DNA from 3 places in the Micromonospora humida genome. Region 3 is predicted to be linked to each of the others. Evidence: riboswitches for the same ligand, from Rfam matches in the RefSeq annotation. Region 3 holds a riboswitch; each other region holds the start of a gene.
The links. Region 3 has a riboswitch for cobalamin ahead of cobN (cobaltochelatase subunit CobN). Riboswitches for the same ligand answer to the same signal wherever they lie in the genome.

Region 1: another riboswitch for cobalamin. It lies ahead of JQX11_RS03640 (acyl-CoA thioesterase); the one in region 3 lies ahead of cobN (cobaltochelatase subunit CobN).
Region 2: another riboswitch for cobalamin. It lies ahead of JQX11_RS03605 (peptidase); the one in region 3 lies ahead of cobN (cobaltochelatase subunit CobN).

The regions. Positions count from the first base shown of each region.
Region 1 is NZ_JAFEUC010000001.1:885,030-890,902, reverse strand. It holds gene JQX11_RS03650 (YcnI family copper-binding membrane protein) at 1-544, opposite strand, end outside; gene JQX11_RS03645 (LysE family translocator) at 1,140-1,769, opposite strand; gene JQX11_RS03640 (acyl-CoA thioesterase) at 1,770-2,282, opposite strand; cobalamin riboswitch at 2,399-2,616, opposite strand; gene JQX11_RS03635 (ECF transporter S component) at 2,629-3,615, opposite strand; gene JQX11_RS03630 (ABC transporter ATP-binding protein) at 3,612-5,249, opposite strand; gene JQX11_RS03625 (CbiQ family ECF transporter T component) at 5,246-5,873, opposite strand, start outside.
Region 2 is NZ_JAFEUC010000001.1:878,231-884,103, forward strand. It holds gene metE (5-methyltetrahydropteroyltriglutamate--homocysteine S-methyltransferase) at 1-607, shown strand, start outside; gene JQX11_RS03600 (hypothetical protein) at 750-1,052, opposite strand; cobalamin riboswitch at 1,269-1,472, opposite strand; cobalamin riboswitch at 1,691-1,819, shown strand; gene JQX11_RS03605 (peptidase) at 1,922-2,965, shown strand; gene JQX11_RS03610 (SCO2322-related protein) at 2,962-3,483, shown strand; gene JQX11_RS03615 (prenyltransferase/squalene oxidase repeat-containing protein) at 3,843-5,291, shown strand; gene JQX11_RS03620 (SCO2322-related protein) at 5,288-5,873, shown strand, end outside.
Region 3 is NZ_JAFEUC010000001.1:128,045-133,917, forward strand. It holds gene cobN (cobaltochelatase subunit CobN) at 1-1,274, opposite strand, end outside; cobalamin riboswitch at 1,584-1,713, opposite strand; gene JQX11_RS00580 (hypothetical protein) at 2,308-2,643, opposite strand; gene JQX11_RS00585 (aldo/keto reductase) at 2,734-3,633, opposite strand; gene JQX11_RS00590 (MFS transporter) at 3,707-4,948, opposite strand; gene JQX11_RS00595 (AfsR/SARP family transcriptional regulator) at 5,239-5,873, shown strand, end outside.

The sequences.
Region 1 (5,873 bases), 760 kb from region 3:
CCTCGGTCAGGCGCAGGACAATGGCGGGGTTTTCCGGCTCGGGCCCGCCCGCCTGGGGTTCCTCGATCCATCGGGAGATGACGCCGTCGGCGTACGTCTGGAGCGCCTTGAACACGATGCGGTCGCCGGTGGTGGGCAACGGGCCCACGGAGACACTGAACTCCTGGAACTGGTTGCCGTCGATGGCGTCCTCGGCGGTTGCCGCCGTCCAGGTCACCGAGGTGATCGCCTCGGTCACCGTTGCCGAGCCGACCTTGACCGGCGCGGTGAGTGGGCCGTCCTCGACGGTAGCCCGCCACCCGGCCAGCTTGTGAACCGCAGCCGAGGTGATGGGCGTGGCCTCGGGCATCACGATGCGCACGCTCGTCGTCGCCGCTTCGGCGCGCTCGTTGGGCACCCGGAACGTCAGGGTGGTGAATCCACCTGGCGCGGCCTGGGCGGGGCTTACCGAGACGTGCGCCTGCGCCGGGCCGACCGGCGCGATCCCGACCGCCGCTCCCGCGAGCAACGCCAGGGCGATCCGTCCCGGTACATGCTGTCGCATCGTTCATCTCCTCCTGCTGGGCGTGCCTTCGCTGGCCTTCAGCGGCTATCGCACGATGTTCATCATGGTGGGGAGGCCGTCGGGTGGCGTGTGGGGGTGTGCCAGGCGATGTGGCCGTCCGGTCGCACCAGAAGGCCACCGGTGTCGTGCAGGCCGCACTGGTCGAGGAAGACCGTTCGCGCAGATGGCGACATCACGGTTGAGGTGGTGGACGGTCAGTGGAAACCCGACCTTCTGCTGCTCGGCCGCAGTCGAGGCCCAGGCCGCGTCGGGCCGGCGAGCAGGATGAAACCGTCGCCTGCGACCAGGTCGAGGGTGGACCGGGTCTGTTCCGGGTCGAGCCAGACGTGGGGGAGACGGTGGCCCGGCCGGCCGGTGGGGACGTAGTCGGCCACCGGATCCCCGGCAGGCGGGGCCGTGCCATCGGCGATGACGGCGGCGGAGGTGTAGTGGTGGCGAACACCGCCGGTCAACCACGGCCGGCTGCGGCCTGACAGCGGGGTCCCCGTGTCGCCCGACGGGCATGGGGACCCCGCGCAGCGCCGGCCGGGCCACGGCGGGCCGCCGATCCGGGGCCAGCCGTGGGACAGCGCGGTCATCCGCTGGTGGCCAGGCGGACACCCAGGGCGATGAAGGCCACCGCGCAGATCCGGCTGATCCGCCGCGACCACCGACCGTCGGTCACCCGGCCGGCGAACCTGCCCGCCCCGGCGCCGAGAGTGACATCGACGGTGAGTTGTATCGCGACGAAGATCGCACCGAGGAGCACCAACTGTGCCGTGACGTTACCGGTCGCCGGGCTGACGAACTGCGGCAGGAAAGCCACGCTGAACAGGATCATCTTGGGGTTGAGGAGATTGGTCACCAACCCGCGGAGGAATGCCCCGCCACCGCGGCTGTTCCGCTCCGCCGTGGTGGCGGCCGTCGCCCTGCCGTCGCGTAGGGCCCGAATCCCGAGGAAGATCAGATAGGCCGCCCCGGCCCAGCGGATCGCGGCGAACAACACCGGCGAGGCGGAGACCACGGCGGCGAGGCCACCGACCACCGCCGCCACATGTACCGCCTCCCCGGCCGCGACCCCGAGCGCGGCGACCGCGCCGGCCCGGGTGCCGTAGCGGGTGGCGTTGGCCAGGACGAACATCATGTCCGGCCCGGGAGTGATCATGAGGACGGCGATGGCGGCAAGGTAGCCGGCCAGGGTGGCCGCGGACAGTCCGAGCACCACTCAGCCCTCCTCTGCGCCGTCGAGCAACGCCCGCCGGAGAGCGAGCCGGTGCTCCCGCCGGATTTGCGCCTCCCGGTAACGACGCCGGTCACCATCGGTCTCCGGCAACAGTGGCGGTACAGCGCGCGGTTGACCGTCGTCGTCGACGGCGACCATCACCAGGTGGGCGGTGGCCACGTCGACCGGCGGCACCGCCCGGTCCCAACGGTCCGCGCTGACCTTGACGGCGACCTCCATCGAGCTGCGGCCGGCCCAGGTGATCCGGGCGTCGACGTGCACGACGTCGCCGACGCGTACGGCCCGCAGGAAGGCGGTCTCGTCGATGGCGGCGGTGACCGCCGGCCCGTCGGAGTGTCGGGCGGCGACCACTCCGGCGACGGAGTCGATGAGGTTGAGTATCCGACCGCCGTGGACGGTGCCCATCAGGTTGGTGTGGTGCTGGTCCATGATCTGCGACAGGGTCAGCCGTGACGCCGACGGGGGCCGGCCGGTGAGTGTGGTGCTCTCGTGCATGGTTCATCCGTCCTCGGGAAGCACACCGACCGACCAGCCGGCACGCACGTCGAGGACACGCCGCAGCGCATCACCCGCCCGACCCGCCCGCGAGGTCGACGGCAGCGCACCCACCTCGTGGATGCGCAGCGCGGGCAGGTCTTCGGACTCGTGGGCGTGATCCGGATCCCGGATCTCCTACTGGCCGTCGCTTCCCAGGCCGTGCGGCCCAGTGCTGATGACGGCGGTCGTTCCCACTCACCGCTGCGGGGCAGTCCCGGATTCCCACCGGGTTCCCTCTTACGACGCCCAGGCGTGACGAACGTCCGGGCGAACCAGCGCCACGAAGCAGCCTATCCGCGACCGGTCAGTCCGCCGGCCGCTGCGGGGCCTGATGTGACCCACCTCCCTGCCCGCCCTCCTCGGCGGTGGCGGGTGGCTCATCCAGCCCTCGGCGGGCAGGCGGGGCCACGCCTACGGCGGGACCCGGCACGTCCTGCGGTGCCGCCACCGGCGTTTCGGGTCGCGGCGTGGCCGTTGACGGTGCCGGCTGCGGCGCGGGCGCGGCGAAGGTGACCGGGGCGTCGAACGCGGCCCGCCGGGCGGCGCGCCGCAGGGCGGCCAGCACCGCCGGGCCGGCCAGCACGACCGCCACCGCCGTGGTGATCGCCCGCCCGGTGTCCCAACCGAACGTCGAGGTGACAGCCGTGAACACCGCGAAGCGGTGCAGATTGTCCAGCACCGGCGCACCGGCGACGTAGGAGAGTTGAGTGTCCGCGCCAAGGCTGAACGGCCAGAACCACAGGTTCATCAGTAGGCCGTAGCCGTAGGCGGCGAACGCACCGTAGCCGGCCAGGACAGCCACCTCGGCCCGGCCGCGTAACCGCGTAGGGAGCAGACCGGCACCGAGACCCACCCAGGAGGCGCACAGCATCTGGAACGGCAACCACGGACCCACCCCGGCGGTGAGCAGCGCGGAGGCGAACAGCGACGTCGAACCGAGGAGGAACCCGAAACCCGGCCCGAAGACCCGACCAGCGAGGACGAGCAGGAAGAACACGGTTTCGATGCCCGCGGTGCCGGCGCCCAGGGGACGCAGCGCGGCGTTGACCGCGGCGAGCACACCGAGCATGGCCAGGGCCTTGCTGTCGATGCCACCGGAGCTGAGTTCGGCCAGCACGAGCGCCACCAGCACCGGCAGCATGACGAGGAAGACCAGCGGGGCCTCACCCGTGCGAGCGGTGCTCTCGGGATGCGCGGGAATGAAGAACGGCCAGGTGAAGGTGGCCAACGCGGCGGCGGAGGCGAGGGCCAGCACCACGGCGGTGCGCGGCGCGATCCGCAGCACGCTCATGCCGGCTCCCGGGCCGGGCCCAGCACGGCGGTGACCTGCTCGACCGTCAGCCACGGCGCCGGGGCGAGCACCTTGGCCACCTGCGGGGCGAACGCCGGTGAGGCGAGCATGACCTCGGCCGTGGTGCCGTCGGCCACGATGTCCCCCTCGGCCATCACGACCACCCGGTCGGCGAGGGTCGCGACGAGCTCGACGTCGTGCGTCGCGACCATCACCGCCCGGCCGGCGGCGGCCAGCCCGCGAACCAGGGCGACGAACTGCCGCTTGGCGAGATAGTCCAGCCCTCGGGTCGGTTCGTCGAGCAGGACCACCGGTGGGGCGGCGGTGAGCTGCACGGCGAGCACGAGCGCCAACCGTTGCCCCTCGGACAGGTCACGGGGGTGCCGGTCGCCGGGCAGACCGGGGGCGAGCCGGTCGAGCAGGCTGCGGCAGGTGCCGGCCGCCGTGGCGGTCTCCCGGTCGGCCTGACGGCACTCGGCGTCCACCGTCTCCAGATAGAGCAGGTCTCCCGGGGTCTGCGGGACGAGTCCGACGTGCCGGCGGGCCTGACCGGCTGGCAGCTGCTTCGGGTCGACGGGGTCCCGCCCATCGCCGGCATCGACGGTGACGGTGCCCCGGTGGCGGGGACCGCTGCCCTGCACCGCCCAGAGCAGGCTCGACTTGCCGGACCCGTTGCGGCCCATCAACGCGACGACCCGGCCACGGTGCAGGTCGAGGTCGACGCCGGCCACGGCCACGGTGCCCGGATACCGCACGACGATCTTGCGGGCGGCCAGCACCGGGGTCGTGCCCGGAGCCGGCGGCGGGTCGGGAGGAGTCGTGTCGGCGAGCCGCTGGCGCAGGGCACCGGCCCGTCGGCGGGCGTCGCGGACCGACAGCGGCAGCGGCGTCCACCCGGCCAGCCGGCCCAGCTCGACCAGCGGCGGCGCGAGGTCGACGCCGGCCAGCACCGCCGCCGGTTCGCCGTCGACCACCCGGCCGTCGCCGGGCAGGTAGAGCAGCCGGTCGGCGTACTGCACGACCCGTTCCAGGCGGTGTTCGGCAAGCACCACGGTCACACCCAGGTCGTGCACCAGCCGGGTGACGGCGGCGAGGACGTCCTCGGCGGCTGTGGGGTCCAGGGCGGAGGTGGGTTCGTCGAGCACCAGCACCCGGGGGTGGGTGGTGAGGACCGCGCCGATCGCGACCCGCTGCTGCTGCCCACCCGACAGTGTCCGCAGCGGCCGGTGCCGCAGCTCGGCGATGCCGAGCAGATCAAGGGTCTCCTCCACCCGCTTACGCATCACCGCCGCAGGCAGGGCCAACTGCTCCATGCCGTACGCCAACTCTTCTTCGACGGTGTCGGTGACGAAGCCGGACAGCGGGTCCTGACCGACCACGCCGACGACGTCGGCGAGATCGCGGGGCGGGTGCCGGCGGGTGTCCCGACCGTCGACGGTGACGCTGCCGTGCAGGGTGCCGCCGGTGAAGTGCGGCACCAGCCCGTTGATCGCCCGCAGCAGCGTCGATTTGCCGGCTCCGGTGCGACCGGCGACCAGGCACAGTTCGCCCTCCTCGACCCGCAGGCTCACCTCACGCAGCGGCGGTGGACCGTCGTCGCTGTAGCGGACGGTCACCCGGTCGAAGGTGATCATGGGTGACCTCCGGGTACGGACGTGGCCGGGTCGCCGGTACGGGTAGGTGCCGCGACAGCGCTGCCCGATGTGCCCGCCGTCGGTGGTCGGGTCGACGGCGACCCGGTTGGTGGCGGGGCCAGCCACGCCGGCCCCGCCGCCGCGGTGACGGCGAGCAGCATCAGCGGCGTCACCTCGGGCCAGGTCAGCGGACTGACCGGCGGATAGAGCAACTCCGGGGTGACCGAGCCGGCGAGCAGCGTCAACGCGGCCGCGGCGATGCCACATCCGGCCACCAGCAGCTCGGCGGAACGCCACCGGTCCGGTCGGTAGCGGCTACGCCGTACCCGGCGACCGGCCAACAGCATTCCGGTCACGGCGACGACCAGGCCGGTGAGGAGCATCGGCAGACCCAGGTAGCCGGATCCGGTGGAGTCGAGCAGTCCGTATGTGCCGGCGCAGACACCGACCAGCCCACCGAGCACCAGGGCTCCCGTCGCGGCGCGCTGACCGGCCGGCACCGCCGCGGTGCGGCCGTAGCCGCGCGAGTCCATCGCCGCCGCCAGCGCCAACGACCGGTCCAGGGCATCGGCCAGCACCGGCAGGGCGATCCCCCGCAGCGCACGCATGCCCCGACCGGTCGCG
Region 2 (5,873 bases), 750 kb from region 3:
CACCGGGCCGGTCACCATCCTGGCCTGGTCGTTCGTCCGGACCGACCAGCCATTGGCCGACACCGCCGACCAGGTGGCGCTCGCGCTGCGCGACGAGTGCCGCGACCTGGAGGCCGCCGGTATCCGGATCATTCAGGTCGACGAGCCTGCCCTGCGGGAGACCCTGCCGTTACGTCGGGCCGACCAGAAGGTGTACCTGGACTGGGCGGTCGGCGCGTTCCGGCTGGCCACCGGCGGCGTCGCCGACGACACCCAGATACACACCCACCTGTGCTACAGCGAGTTCGGTGAGGTGATCACCGCCATCGACGCGCTCGACGCGGACGTCACCAGCATCGAGGCGTCGCGTTCGAAGATGGAGATCCTCGACGACCTTGCCGCGATCGGCTATCGCCGGGGGGTCGGCCCCGGGGTGTGGGACATCCACTCGCCCCGCGTCCCACCGCACCACGAGGTGGTCGACGCGCTCCGTCGGGCCGTTGCGGCCGTGCCCGCCCGACGGCTGTGGGTCAACCCGGACTGTGGTCTGAAGACCCGCACCTATGCCGAGGTCGAGGCGTCCCTCCGACACCTCGTCGCGGCTGCCGCCGAGGTCCGCGCGAGCTGAACGGGCCGGTCCGGGCGGACTCCCCCTGGGGTCCGCCCGGAGCGGATGAGTCGTTCGCGCGAACCCCATGCCCGGCAGGATCGGGCGGCCCAGGATGATGCCGTCGCGTGCCGGGCGGCGTCCGGGTGGGTGTCGCGGTGGTTCATGGCGTCGGTGTGGGCGAGCCCTGCGGTCGCGGGATCCGCTGGGCATCTAGCAGGTCACGGATCCGGCTGTCGGCGTCGCGGTGGGTCGCACAGCACTGCGGCGTCGAGTCGACGATGCGCCGGATGTCGGCCAGCAGTGTGCTCAGGGTGTTCACCTGGTCGGTCAGGCTGCGGTTTCGCGCTTCGCGTGCGCCGAGTTGCCGTCGCGTGGAGGCGAGACGTTCGTAGTCCGCTGCCGGGAGGACGACGACATCTTCGTCATCGATTCTGATGCGACGTGGTGCGGCGGGCCTAGTCACTGGCCGTTCCGTTCGGCTGGCATGCCGACGGTGCCGGGGGTCACGGCACCGTACGTTGACGGACGGGGTCGTTGTGCTGGTGGCGCTTGCATCGGGGTCTCCTTGTGCCGAGTCGTCGAACTCGGCTGGGAGCGGTGCGGTCGCAGGCAGCACCGGATGTCGTGCTGTCGGCGATGGTCGACCCGCCCTCGAAGGTCGCCGAGCTCTCCGCGTGCGGGTGCACGTGGGCAGCGGGCAGGTCTTCGGACTCGTGGGCGTCGTGCTCAGGCCTACCGGCCGTCGCTTCCCAGGCCGTGCGGGCCCAGTGCTGATGACGGCGGTCGTTCCCACTCACCGCTGCGGGGCAGTCCCGGTCTCGCACCGGGTTCCCTCTTGCGCCGCCACGTGGTGGCGTGGCGGACCGACTGCGGTGTCACGATATCGCGTCGGGTCCCGATGCGGCGGTGCTTCGGGCCGCGGCGTTGCGCACCGGGGGCGATGCGGTGAGTCAATGTGCCGGTGCTGACCGCATTCGTGTCGGCTGGTGGGGGTACGGCGCTTGTCGTCCGTAGAGGACGCCGCAACGCCGGTTATCACCAAGCGTGTTCGCGCGATGGCGCATTGACATCCACTGTCGAGGGCGATCAGACTGTCGCGACAACTCCATCAACGTGTGTGCGTGGGGGAAGTCCGGTCGAAGTCCGGCGCTGGCCCGCAACGGTAGGTCGTCGAGGTGGCAGACACCCCTGACGGCGAGCCCGAATACCCGCCGCACGCGTGGTTTTCCGTTCCCCACCCGTCGTGGCCCACGGGTCGGAGGCCGGTCGATCCTGCCTGCCGGTGGCGATCGTCCGGGTTCTGACGACCGCCGGGCCGGAAAGGCGCTTCCGATGGTCGTCCGCCTGAGCCGGCACCGCCTGCTCGCCCTGTTCTGCGGCGTACTCGCCGCTCTCACCCTCGCCACACCTGCGACCGCCGCACCCGCGCACCCCGGCGTCGACCGGGCCGGGGCCGCCGCCGGCTGGCTCGCGCGGCAACTCGTCGACGGTGAACGATTCGAGGTGGTCTTCGACGGCGTCGCCTACCCCGACCAGGGGTTGACCCTCGACACGGTGTTCGCCTTCGCCGCCGCCGGTGTCGCCGACGACTTCGGCGCGCAGGCACTGGACTGGGTCACCCGACCGGACATCCGCGACGGTTACGTCGGTGACGGCGGCACCGAGGCGTACGCCGGTGCGACCGCGAAGCTCGCCCTCGCCGTGCAGGTTCGCGGGGGCGACCCGACCGACGTCGGCGGTGTCGACCTGATCGCCCGGTTGCGGGGCCTGGAATCGCCCAGTGGCCGGTTCACCGACCGGTCCGCGTACGGCAACTACAGCAATGCGTTCAGCCAGTCCTTCGCGATCCTCGCCCTGGACCGCACGGCGCACGGTGTGCCCGCGACCGCCGCCATCTGGCTGGCCGGGACCCGCTGCCCGGACGGCGGATACCCGCTGCTGCCCGCTCAGCCGGTGTGTACCTCCGATGTGGACGCCACCGCACTGGCGGTGCAGGCGCTCCAGGCGGCGGGCCGCCCAGCCGACGCTGCCGCCGGGCTGCACTGGCTGGTGTCGGTGCAGGGCGCCAACGGCAGCTTCGCCGACTCGTCGGGCGTCCCGAACGCCAACAGCACCGGGCTCGCCGCGCAGGCGCTGCGCGCCGGCCACCGGCCGTTGGCCTGGTTGCGGGCACGGGCGTACCTGGTCGGCCTGCAGGTGGGTTGCGGCGCAGCGCCGGCCGACCGGGGCGCGGTCGACTTCGACGGCGGCACCTTCGACCCGGCCACCGCCACCCGCGCCACCGGCCAGGCCGTCCTGGGCCTGACCGGCGACGGCTACGCCACGCTCTCCGCTGCGGCCGCCGGTTCCGGCGCACCGGTCCTCACCTGTCCATGACCTGTCGCGCCGACCTGAACCCGGGAGGACACGTGTTCCGTCTCCAATCCATCGTCCGCGTGCGGCTGGCCGGGCTGGTGGCCGCTGCCGTCGCCGCCGTCGCCCTGACCGCCGTGGAGCCCGCGCCGCAGGCGGCGCACGCCGCCGCCTGCACCGGCACCACAGGGGTCACCGTCGTGGTCGACTTCGCCGCGCTCGGCGGGGGCGTGCAGGTCGCGTGTGCCCTGGGCGACCCGGCCACCGGGGTGGCCGCCCTGCAGGGGGCCGGTTTCACGGTGACCGGCACCTCGCGCTGGGGTCTGGCGTTCGTCTGCCGGATCAACGGCAAGCCCACCTCCGCGACCGAGCCGTGTGTCAACACGCCGCCGGCGACCGCCTACTGGTCGTACTGGCATGCCCCGGCGGGCGGGTCGTGGTCCTACAGTTCCTCGGGCGCGAGCAGCTACAACCCGGCTCCGGGCAGTGTCGAGGGCTGGTCGTTCGGGGCGGGCGCAGCGCCGAGCATCGCTGTTCCCTGATCCTGACGGCATCCCTGCTGTGACCGGCGCGTCGGCTGTCGGCGGCCGCCCTGGCGTCCTGCGACGCCAGGGCGGTACCGTGTCGGCATCCGGTGCGCCGGGTACACAACTGCATACGTCCCGTGTGGGGGGAAGCCGGTAGAAGCCGGCGCTGACCCGCAACCGTGAGCGAGGGGTCCTCTCGCGAGCCGGAATGCCCCGCCCGGGACGAGCGGCTTCCACTGTCGAGGTCTACAGGGTGAGGTCCGGGCTGCCGTCGACGGTCCGTTCACCCCGCTCACCGCAGCATGCGGAGCGGGGTGACGTGCCCGGGGGTGTGTTCCGGAGGCCTCACCGACCGCTCTGCGAAAGGCAATCCCATGCTTTTGTCCCGGCGTCTCGCCACCGGCCTCAGCGCGATCGTGGCGACGACCGTCGTCACGGCCGCGGTGCCCCTGGCCGGGGTGGCCGCACCCGCCCCGGCTGATGCCGCCGCCGCGCGTGACGCCACCTCGTGGTTGGCCGGTGAGTTCACCGACGGCACGCTGCCTGGGCCGTTCGGTGGTCAGGACTGGGGTCTGACCATCGACGGCATCATCGCGATGTCCGCCACCAGCGGGTCCGCGCCGACGCGTCAGGCGGCGACCGGGCAGGTCGCGGCGCACGTCCGGTCCTACAACAGCTACGACGACTGGGGCATCGAGGGGTTCACCGACGGCGGGGCGACCGCGAAGCTGCTCTACGTCGCGTCCGCCGCCGGCGCCGACCCCACCGACTTCGGCGGGTACGACCTGCGGGCGGTGACGCTGTCCCTGCTGGCCGGGGCGGACGCCGGTCACCAGCGGGGACGGATCACCAGTCGCACCACGGCCGACAGTGGACCGGACGCCAGCAACACCTTCGACCAGTCCTTCGCGGTGCTGGGTCTGGCCCGCAGCGGTGACCTGCCGCAGGACACCGTCGACTTCCTCGTCCGGCAGCAGTGCGCCGCCGGCGGCTTCCGGCTCTACCCGGACACCGCGGACGGCCCGTCGCCGTCCTGCGACGAGCAGCCGGGCGCGACCCTCGACGTCGATTCCACGGCGATGGCCGTGCAGGCGTTGCTGGCTGCCGCTGACTCCGGTGCCGCCGGCGCTTCCGACGCCGCCCGCCGGGGCGCGGACTGGTTGGCGGGTCAGCAGCACGCCGACGGTTCGTTCGGCGGTTCCGGCCCGACCACCGGCGCGAACTCCAACAGCACCGGGCTGGCCGGGCAGGCGCTCGCCGCTGCCGGCCGGGACAGCCAGGCTGCACGGGCCGCACACGCTGTGACGCAGTTGCAGCTCACGGCGGCGAACGGTGGTGCTGCCGTCGGCGACGCGGGCGCGATAGCCTACCACGCCGAATCGTTCACCGGCGCTGTCTCGACGGGGATCGCGGACACCGACCGGGACCAGTGGCGCAGGGCCACCGCGCAGGCCCTGCTCGGGCTCGCCCAGGTGCCGCTGGGCCGCATCGGTCTCGACCTGCCGCCGACGTCGCCGACGCCCACGCCGACCGGCACCGCGACTCCCACACCGACCATGTCCCCCACCCCGACGGTCGCACCGACACCGACGGTGACCGGCACGGCCGGGCCGAGCCCGAGCGCCACCGGCAGCCCGGCGACGCCCTCCCCCACCATGTCACCGACCGGCACCGCCGCACCGAGCACCACCCCGGCGGCTCCCGCGCTGCCCGGCCTCCCCACCACCGGTGCGGCGATCATCGGGTACGTGCTGGTCGCGCTGCTGCTGATCGGCGGCGGTGTGGTGCTGTTGGTGCTCGGACGTCGACGGCGGGCGCAATGAGCCGCCGGGCCGCTCATGCCGCGACGGTCGTCGTGCTCACTGCGGTGAGCAGCGTCTCCTGGCCGGGCAGCCCGGCGGCGGCTGCCGGGTCGACCGGCTACTGCCCGGATGCCTCCGGGGTCACCGTCGTGGTCGACTTCAACGAGTTGGGCGGAGGCACGGTGGTGCGCTGCGCCTCCGGAACCCAGGCCACCGGTCTCGCGGCGCTCAAGAACGCCGGCTTCGAGATCACCGGCACGCTGCGCTGGGGTGAGGGTTTCATCTGCCGGATCGACGGCAAGCCGTCGGCTGCCTCGGAGAAATGCGTGGACACCCCGCCGGCCAGCGCCTACTGGTCGTACTGGCATGCCGCGAACGGGGGTGGTTGGGCGTACAGCGACAAGGGTGTCCTCAACCGCAAGCCGCCGGCCGGCAGCTTCGAGGGTTGGTCCTTCTCGCTCAACCGCAACGCCAGCGACGCCCCCAGGCCGAAAGTCACGCCGAAACGGCCGGCTCCCACACCTCCTCCTCCACCTACATCGCCGCCACCTGCGGTCGGTGGCGGGCCGGCAACGCCACCGCCGGCCGCAGGTGGTGGCCCGG
Region 3 (5,873 bases):
GCGGCGGCCAACTGTTCCGGGGTGAGCCACTCGACGTCGTGGCCCCCGGCGGCGATCAACGCGTGGATCAGCGCGTCCCCGTCGGTGGGGGGCGGCGCGTCGCCGAGGTGGTATCCGGCGTCGGCGAGGGCGGCGAGCAGCCGGACCGCCGAGGCGGGGGTGTCCAGGCCGACGGCGTTGCCGACCCGGGAGTGCTTCGTCGGGTAGGAGCTGAGCACGACCGCCACCCGCTTCGTGGCGTTGGGCAGGTGGCGCAGCCGGGCCTGCCGGACGGCGATCCCGGCGACCCGGGCGGCCCGCTCGGCGTCGGCGGCGTAGACCGACAGCCCGTCGGCGTCGATCCGCTTGAACGAGAACGGCACGGTGACGATCCGACCGTCGAACTCGGGGATGGCCACCTGCATGGCCGCGTCCAGCGGGGACAGCCCGGCGTCGCTGGCCGCCCACTGCTCCCGGGTGCTGGTCAGGCAGAGCGCCTGGATCACCGGCACGTCGAGGGCGGCGAGCGCGCCGACGTCCCAGGCGTCCTCGTCGCCCCCGCCGGAGGCGTCGGCGGCGACCGTCCCCCCGGCGGCGAGGACGGTGACGACGAGCGCGTCGCAGCGGGCGAAGAGGTCCAGCGGCCCGTCGCCGGGGGTGAGCCCGCGCAGCGATCCGCAGAAGATCGGCAGCGGTTCGCCGCCGGCCGCGTCGACCGCGTCGGCCAGGGTCTGCACGAAACCGGTGTTGCCGGCCAGCGCGTGCGCCCGGTAGAACACGATCCCCACCGTGGGCCGCCCGCCGCCGTCCTGCCGCCCGGCCGGTCCGGCCACCGGGTCCGCCCCGTCGACCGGGGTGGACGGGCGGTGGTGGTCGAGGATGCCGTAGGGCGGGGTGGGGGTGGGCGGGTCGAAGCCCTCACCGGTGAGCAGGACGGTGTCGGAGAGGAACCGGGCGAGCTGGGCGAGGTTGTCCGCGCCCCCTTCGACCAGGTAGGACAGCGCTTCGGTGGCCACCCCGGAGGCCACCGTGGAGGCCGCCATCAGCTCCGCGTCGGGCACCGCCTCGCCGCCGAGCACGATCGTGGGGACGCCGGAGCCGAGCACCGCCGCGAGGCCGTCCGGCCACGCCTGCCGCCCGCCGAGCAGCCGTACGACGGCCAGGTCGACACCGTCGAGCAGGGCCGGCACGGCGGCCACGTCGACCCGGGTGGGGTTGGCGAGACGGTAGTCGGCGGCGCTGGCGCGGGCGGCGAGCAGATCGGTGTCGGCGGTGGACAGCAGCAGGATGCGCACGTTCGGCTCCGGAGAGTGACGTCCGGCTCGACCACGGGGCCGGGCCGAGCGGGGCGGGAGGGACGCCGGTCAGCGGCGGCGGAGGTCCGACGTACCCCGCCGGCGGCGGGGCACCCGGACCGGCCGTCAGCGGTACGTGGCAGGCCGACCGCCCCGGCGACGGCCGGCGACGGTGGGAGAGGTGGGAGCGCGCGGCGGCGCGGGCTCGACGGTGATGCGGAAATCACCGACCGTGATCGGGTCGGCAGTGACGCTGTGCGTCATCGGGTCCTCCTCGGGTGTCCACGCCCTGGGGTTCTCCGACGGCCGAAGTATCCTGGCTCCCGGATCGACGCTCACCCCCGGCCTTCCAACCGTGCACGCACGGTCGTGACCCACGAGGGGGGATCGCTCCCCGGTGACAGTGGCGGGACCGCGTCGGAATCGCACCGACTTCCTTCACTGCCGTCAGGCCGCGAATGCTGCCACACTCCTCACCCCGAGGTCAACGGCGGCCACCGGCCCCGCGACGGCGCGGAACTGGGCGGCACGGAGCTGATCCGGGCGGCACGGCCCTGGTCGGTCGGGACACCTCTCTCGCACGCTGTCGAGCTGATGATGTCAACGACTCGGGACCGGCACGGCCGACCTGACCGGACGGTTGGCGCGCCGGGTAGGGCCCCCCGACACGCCGGGGCCGGGGCAGCCTGAGGGCGGCGGCCCCGGCCCGGTGCCGCGGGGCCGCCCCCTCCGGTGCCGCAGGCCCTCCGGTCACAGGCCCATCCGGTGCCGCGCCACCCCGGCCACCCCCGACCTGGCGGTACGGGTCGTCCCACCCGGCGGGGCCGATCCGTCGCCGTCATCAGCTCGAAAGGGCCCGCGACGACATACCCCCACACCCCTGCCCCGCAGTGGCAGGCGACCGGGGCGGCCGGCGGTCGCACCCGCCGCCGTGGCCGCACCCCCACGGACCCACATCCCACGGACCCACATCCCACGGGCCGACATCCCACGGGGGCCACCACCCCGCCACGCCGCACGCGCGGCTGCGGGGTCAGCGGAGGCGACGCTCGGGGTGGGCCCGGTTCCAGGCCCGCATCCGCTCCGGGTATCCGGTCTTCGCCGCCTCGTAGAGGGGCACCGCGTGCCGGTGGGCCAGCTTCGCCGCCGTACGTGGGGAGCCGGTACGGCGGCGGATCCACTCCCCGTCGTGCGCGATCGCCACCACCGTGGTGTCGGTGGCGGTCGTCTCGGGTTCGAGATAGAACTCCACCCCCCGGTGGGCGGCCACGAAGTCCGCCAGCGCGGTCAGGTCGTCCCGGGTGGCCTCCCGGTCGAGCTTCGTCGGGATGCCCTCGTCAGCCCGGGTCCGTCGGCTGAACCAGCCCATCTGCCCGTCCTCTCCTCGGCGTCCCTCCAGTGGAGCACCCCCACCTGGAAGGGCGCTGCGAACCCGGTGACAGCCGGCTGAGCGGCCCGTTCACCGCCGGTCGAGGGCGGCCAGTTCGTCGGGGGTGAGTCGCAGCGCGGCGGCCGCGACGTTCTCGGCGAGGTGGGCCGGGTCACCGGTGCCGGGGATGGCCAGTACGTGCGGGCCCTGGTGCAGCGTCCAGGCGAGGCGTACCTGCTGCGGGGTGGCGTCGTGGGCGCGGGCGACGGCGTGTACGGCCGCGCCGTGGTCGGTGCGGGCCCCGCCTTCGCGGTTGCCGCCGGTCAGGGAGAAGAACGGCACGTAGGCGATACCCCGGGCACCACACTCGCGGACCATGGCGTCCTGGTCGCCGCGGTTGTCCAGCGCGTAGTTGTTCTGCACGCAGACCACCGGGGCGATGGTCTGCGCCTCGTCGAGGTGGTCGAGGCGGACGTTGGACAGACCCAGGTGCCGGATCAGGCCGGCGTCGCGCAGCTCGGCCAGCGCGCCGAAGCGTTCGGCCACGGAGTCCGGCGCGGGCCGCTTGACGATCCGCAGGTTGACCAGGTCGAGGTGGTCGCGGCCGAGCCGGCGCAGGTTCTCCTCCACCTGGGCGCGCAGCTGCGCCGGGCTGGCCTCCTCGTGCAGGCCGGTCGTCGGGTCGTCCCGGAAGCCGACCTTGGTGGCGACGACCAGCCCTTCCGGGTACGGGGCGAGCGCGGCGCGGATCAGTTCGGTGGCGTACCTGGCGGGGCCGGTGCCGACCTTCAGGGTGCCGCCCGGCGAGACGTAGAACGCGGCGGTGTCGATGTGGTCGACCCCCAGTTCGACGGCCCGGCGCAGGACGCGCAGCGCCCGGTCCCGGTCGGGGTGGGCGGTGATCCGCATCGAGCCGAAGCCCATCCGGTGCACGGTGCGGTCACCCAGGGTCCAGCGGCCCGCCGCTGCGGCGGTGATCTCGGTTGGCATCCGGCGACCCTAGCCAGCGGCGGTGGCCCGGCGTAACGGCCGCGCACCCGATACCGGCCGGGGCCGACGACTGTTAGATTTTCTGTATCGGGCCGGCGGGTGTCTGCGGCGCGGCACCGGCCGGCGGACGGGTCGCCGGCACCAGGGCCAGGGTCGGAATCAGCAGCACCGGCACCACCAGCAGGGCGTGCAGGATGCCGACGTGGTCGCCGAGCAGACCCAGCAGCGGCGGGCTGGCCAGGAACGACGTGTAGCCGAGCACCGCGACGACGCTGACCCGGGCGGGGGCGCGTTCCTCGTCGTCGGCGGCGGCGCTCATCCCGACCGGGAAGCCGAGCGATGCGCCGAGTCCCCAGAGGACCACCCCGACGACGGCGAGCGGCCCGGAGCCGGCCAGCACCGCCAGCAGGGAGCCGGCGGCGGCCAGCAGGATCGTGCCGATCAGCACCGGTACCCGGCCCCAGCGGTCGATGGCCACGGTGCCGGCGGTCCGGCCGATGGTCATGCCGGCGACGAAGACCCCGAAGACGGCGGCCCCGGCGGCCTCGCTGACCCCGTAGCCGTCGACGAAGGCGACCGCCAGCCAGTCGTTGGCGCTGCCCTCGGTGAACGCCATCACCAGCACCAGCGCGCCGATGAGCAGGGTGCGCGGCTCCCGCCAGGCCGCGAGCAGACCACCCCGGCGGGCCGACGCGGCACCGTCGGCGGTGGAGGCGGGCAGGGCGGGCAGGAAGTTCCGCGCCCCGAGCAGGGTGCCGCCGAGCACCACCGCCGCCAGCACCGCCAGGTGCACGGTGATCGGCACCGCGAGCCGGGCCGCGCCCGCGCCGAGCCCGGCGCCGGCCACCGAGCCGAGGCTCCAAGCGGCGTGGAAGCGGGGCAGGATGGTGCGACCGAGCCGTTTCTCCACCGCCGCGCCCTCGACGTTCATGCCCACGTCGCAGGTGCCGGAGCCGTAGCCGAGGGCGAACAGGCCGACCGCGACGCCGGGCAGCGAGCCGAGCGGGGTGGCGATGCCCACCCCGGCCAGGCCGACCGCCACCAGCACGGTCGAGGCGACGACGGTGCGGGCCGGGCCGAGCCGCTGGGTCACCAGGCCGGCGGTGGTCAGCGCCAGCACCGCGCCCCCGGACATGGCCAGCAGCAGCAGTCCGAGCCGGCCGGCGCTGAGGCCGAGCGCGTCGCGGACCGCCGGGACCCGGGAGAACCAGGTCGCCACGGCGAGGCCGTTGAGGGCGAAGACCACCGCGACTCCGGTACGGGCGGCCCGTACCACCGGGGGTGGGACGGCTCGGTCATCGGTGGCGGTGTTCACGGCGCGCGGTCCTCTTCCCCTGGCGTGGCCCTTCCGGCCCGGCTTTCCCGGTGTGGTCGTTTTCCCGGCCCGGTGTGTCCCGTCCGGGCCCGACGTCCCACCGCTGATCTCACACCGCTTTCGTCACGGCCACAAGCGCGATGTGCCCCTTACCGCAGCGGCGCGGCCGAACGGAGATGGCGCGGCACCGTCATTATTGATCGATTAACTTCAATCAGTGGTGGGCACTGACGGTACGGGGGCACGCGCATCGTGGGGGATTCGTGAAGTTCGGCATACTCGGAACATTTGTGATACTTCCCGGGCAGAACTACTGCATCAATGCTCCCAAGCAACGCAATCTGATGGCGGTCCTGACGGTCAACGGAAATGTGCTCATTCCGGTGGAACGCCTGGCCCGGGAGGTGTGGACCGACGAACCACCCGCCTCGGCCGGCAATCTGATCCGGCAGTACGTCTTCCGCCTCCGGCGCAGTCTGCCCCCGTCGGTGGGGCGGTCCATCATCACCGGCCCGGGTGGATACAAACTGCGGTTGGCACGCGGCGACGTCGACAGCCACCTCTTCGACGCCAACGTGGTGCGCGGCCGGGCCGCCTTCGCGGCGGGCCGGCTCGACGACGCGGTCCGGTCCCTGTCCGAGGCGTTGGCCGCCTGGCGGGGGGACCCGCTCGCCGACGTCGACCCGTCCCCCTCGATCCTGGCCGAGAGCCGACGGCTCGGTGAACGGCGGCTGCTCGCCATCGAGCTGCGCGCCGACGCCTACCTGCGTCTCGGCTGGTACGACGAAGCCGTCGAGGAACTGGCCGCGCTGGTCACCCTCCACCCCGAGCGGGAACGGCTGCGCGACATGCAGATGCGGGCGCTGTGCCAGGTGGGCCGCCGGGCCGACGCCCTCGCGGTGTACCGCGACCTCCGTCAGACGCT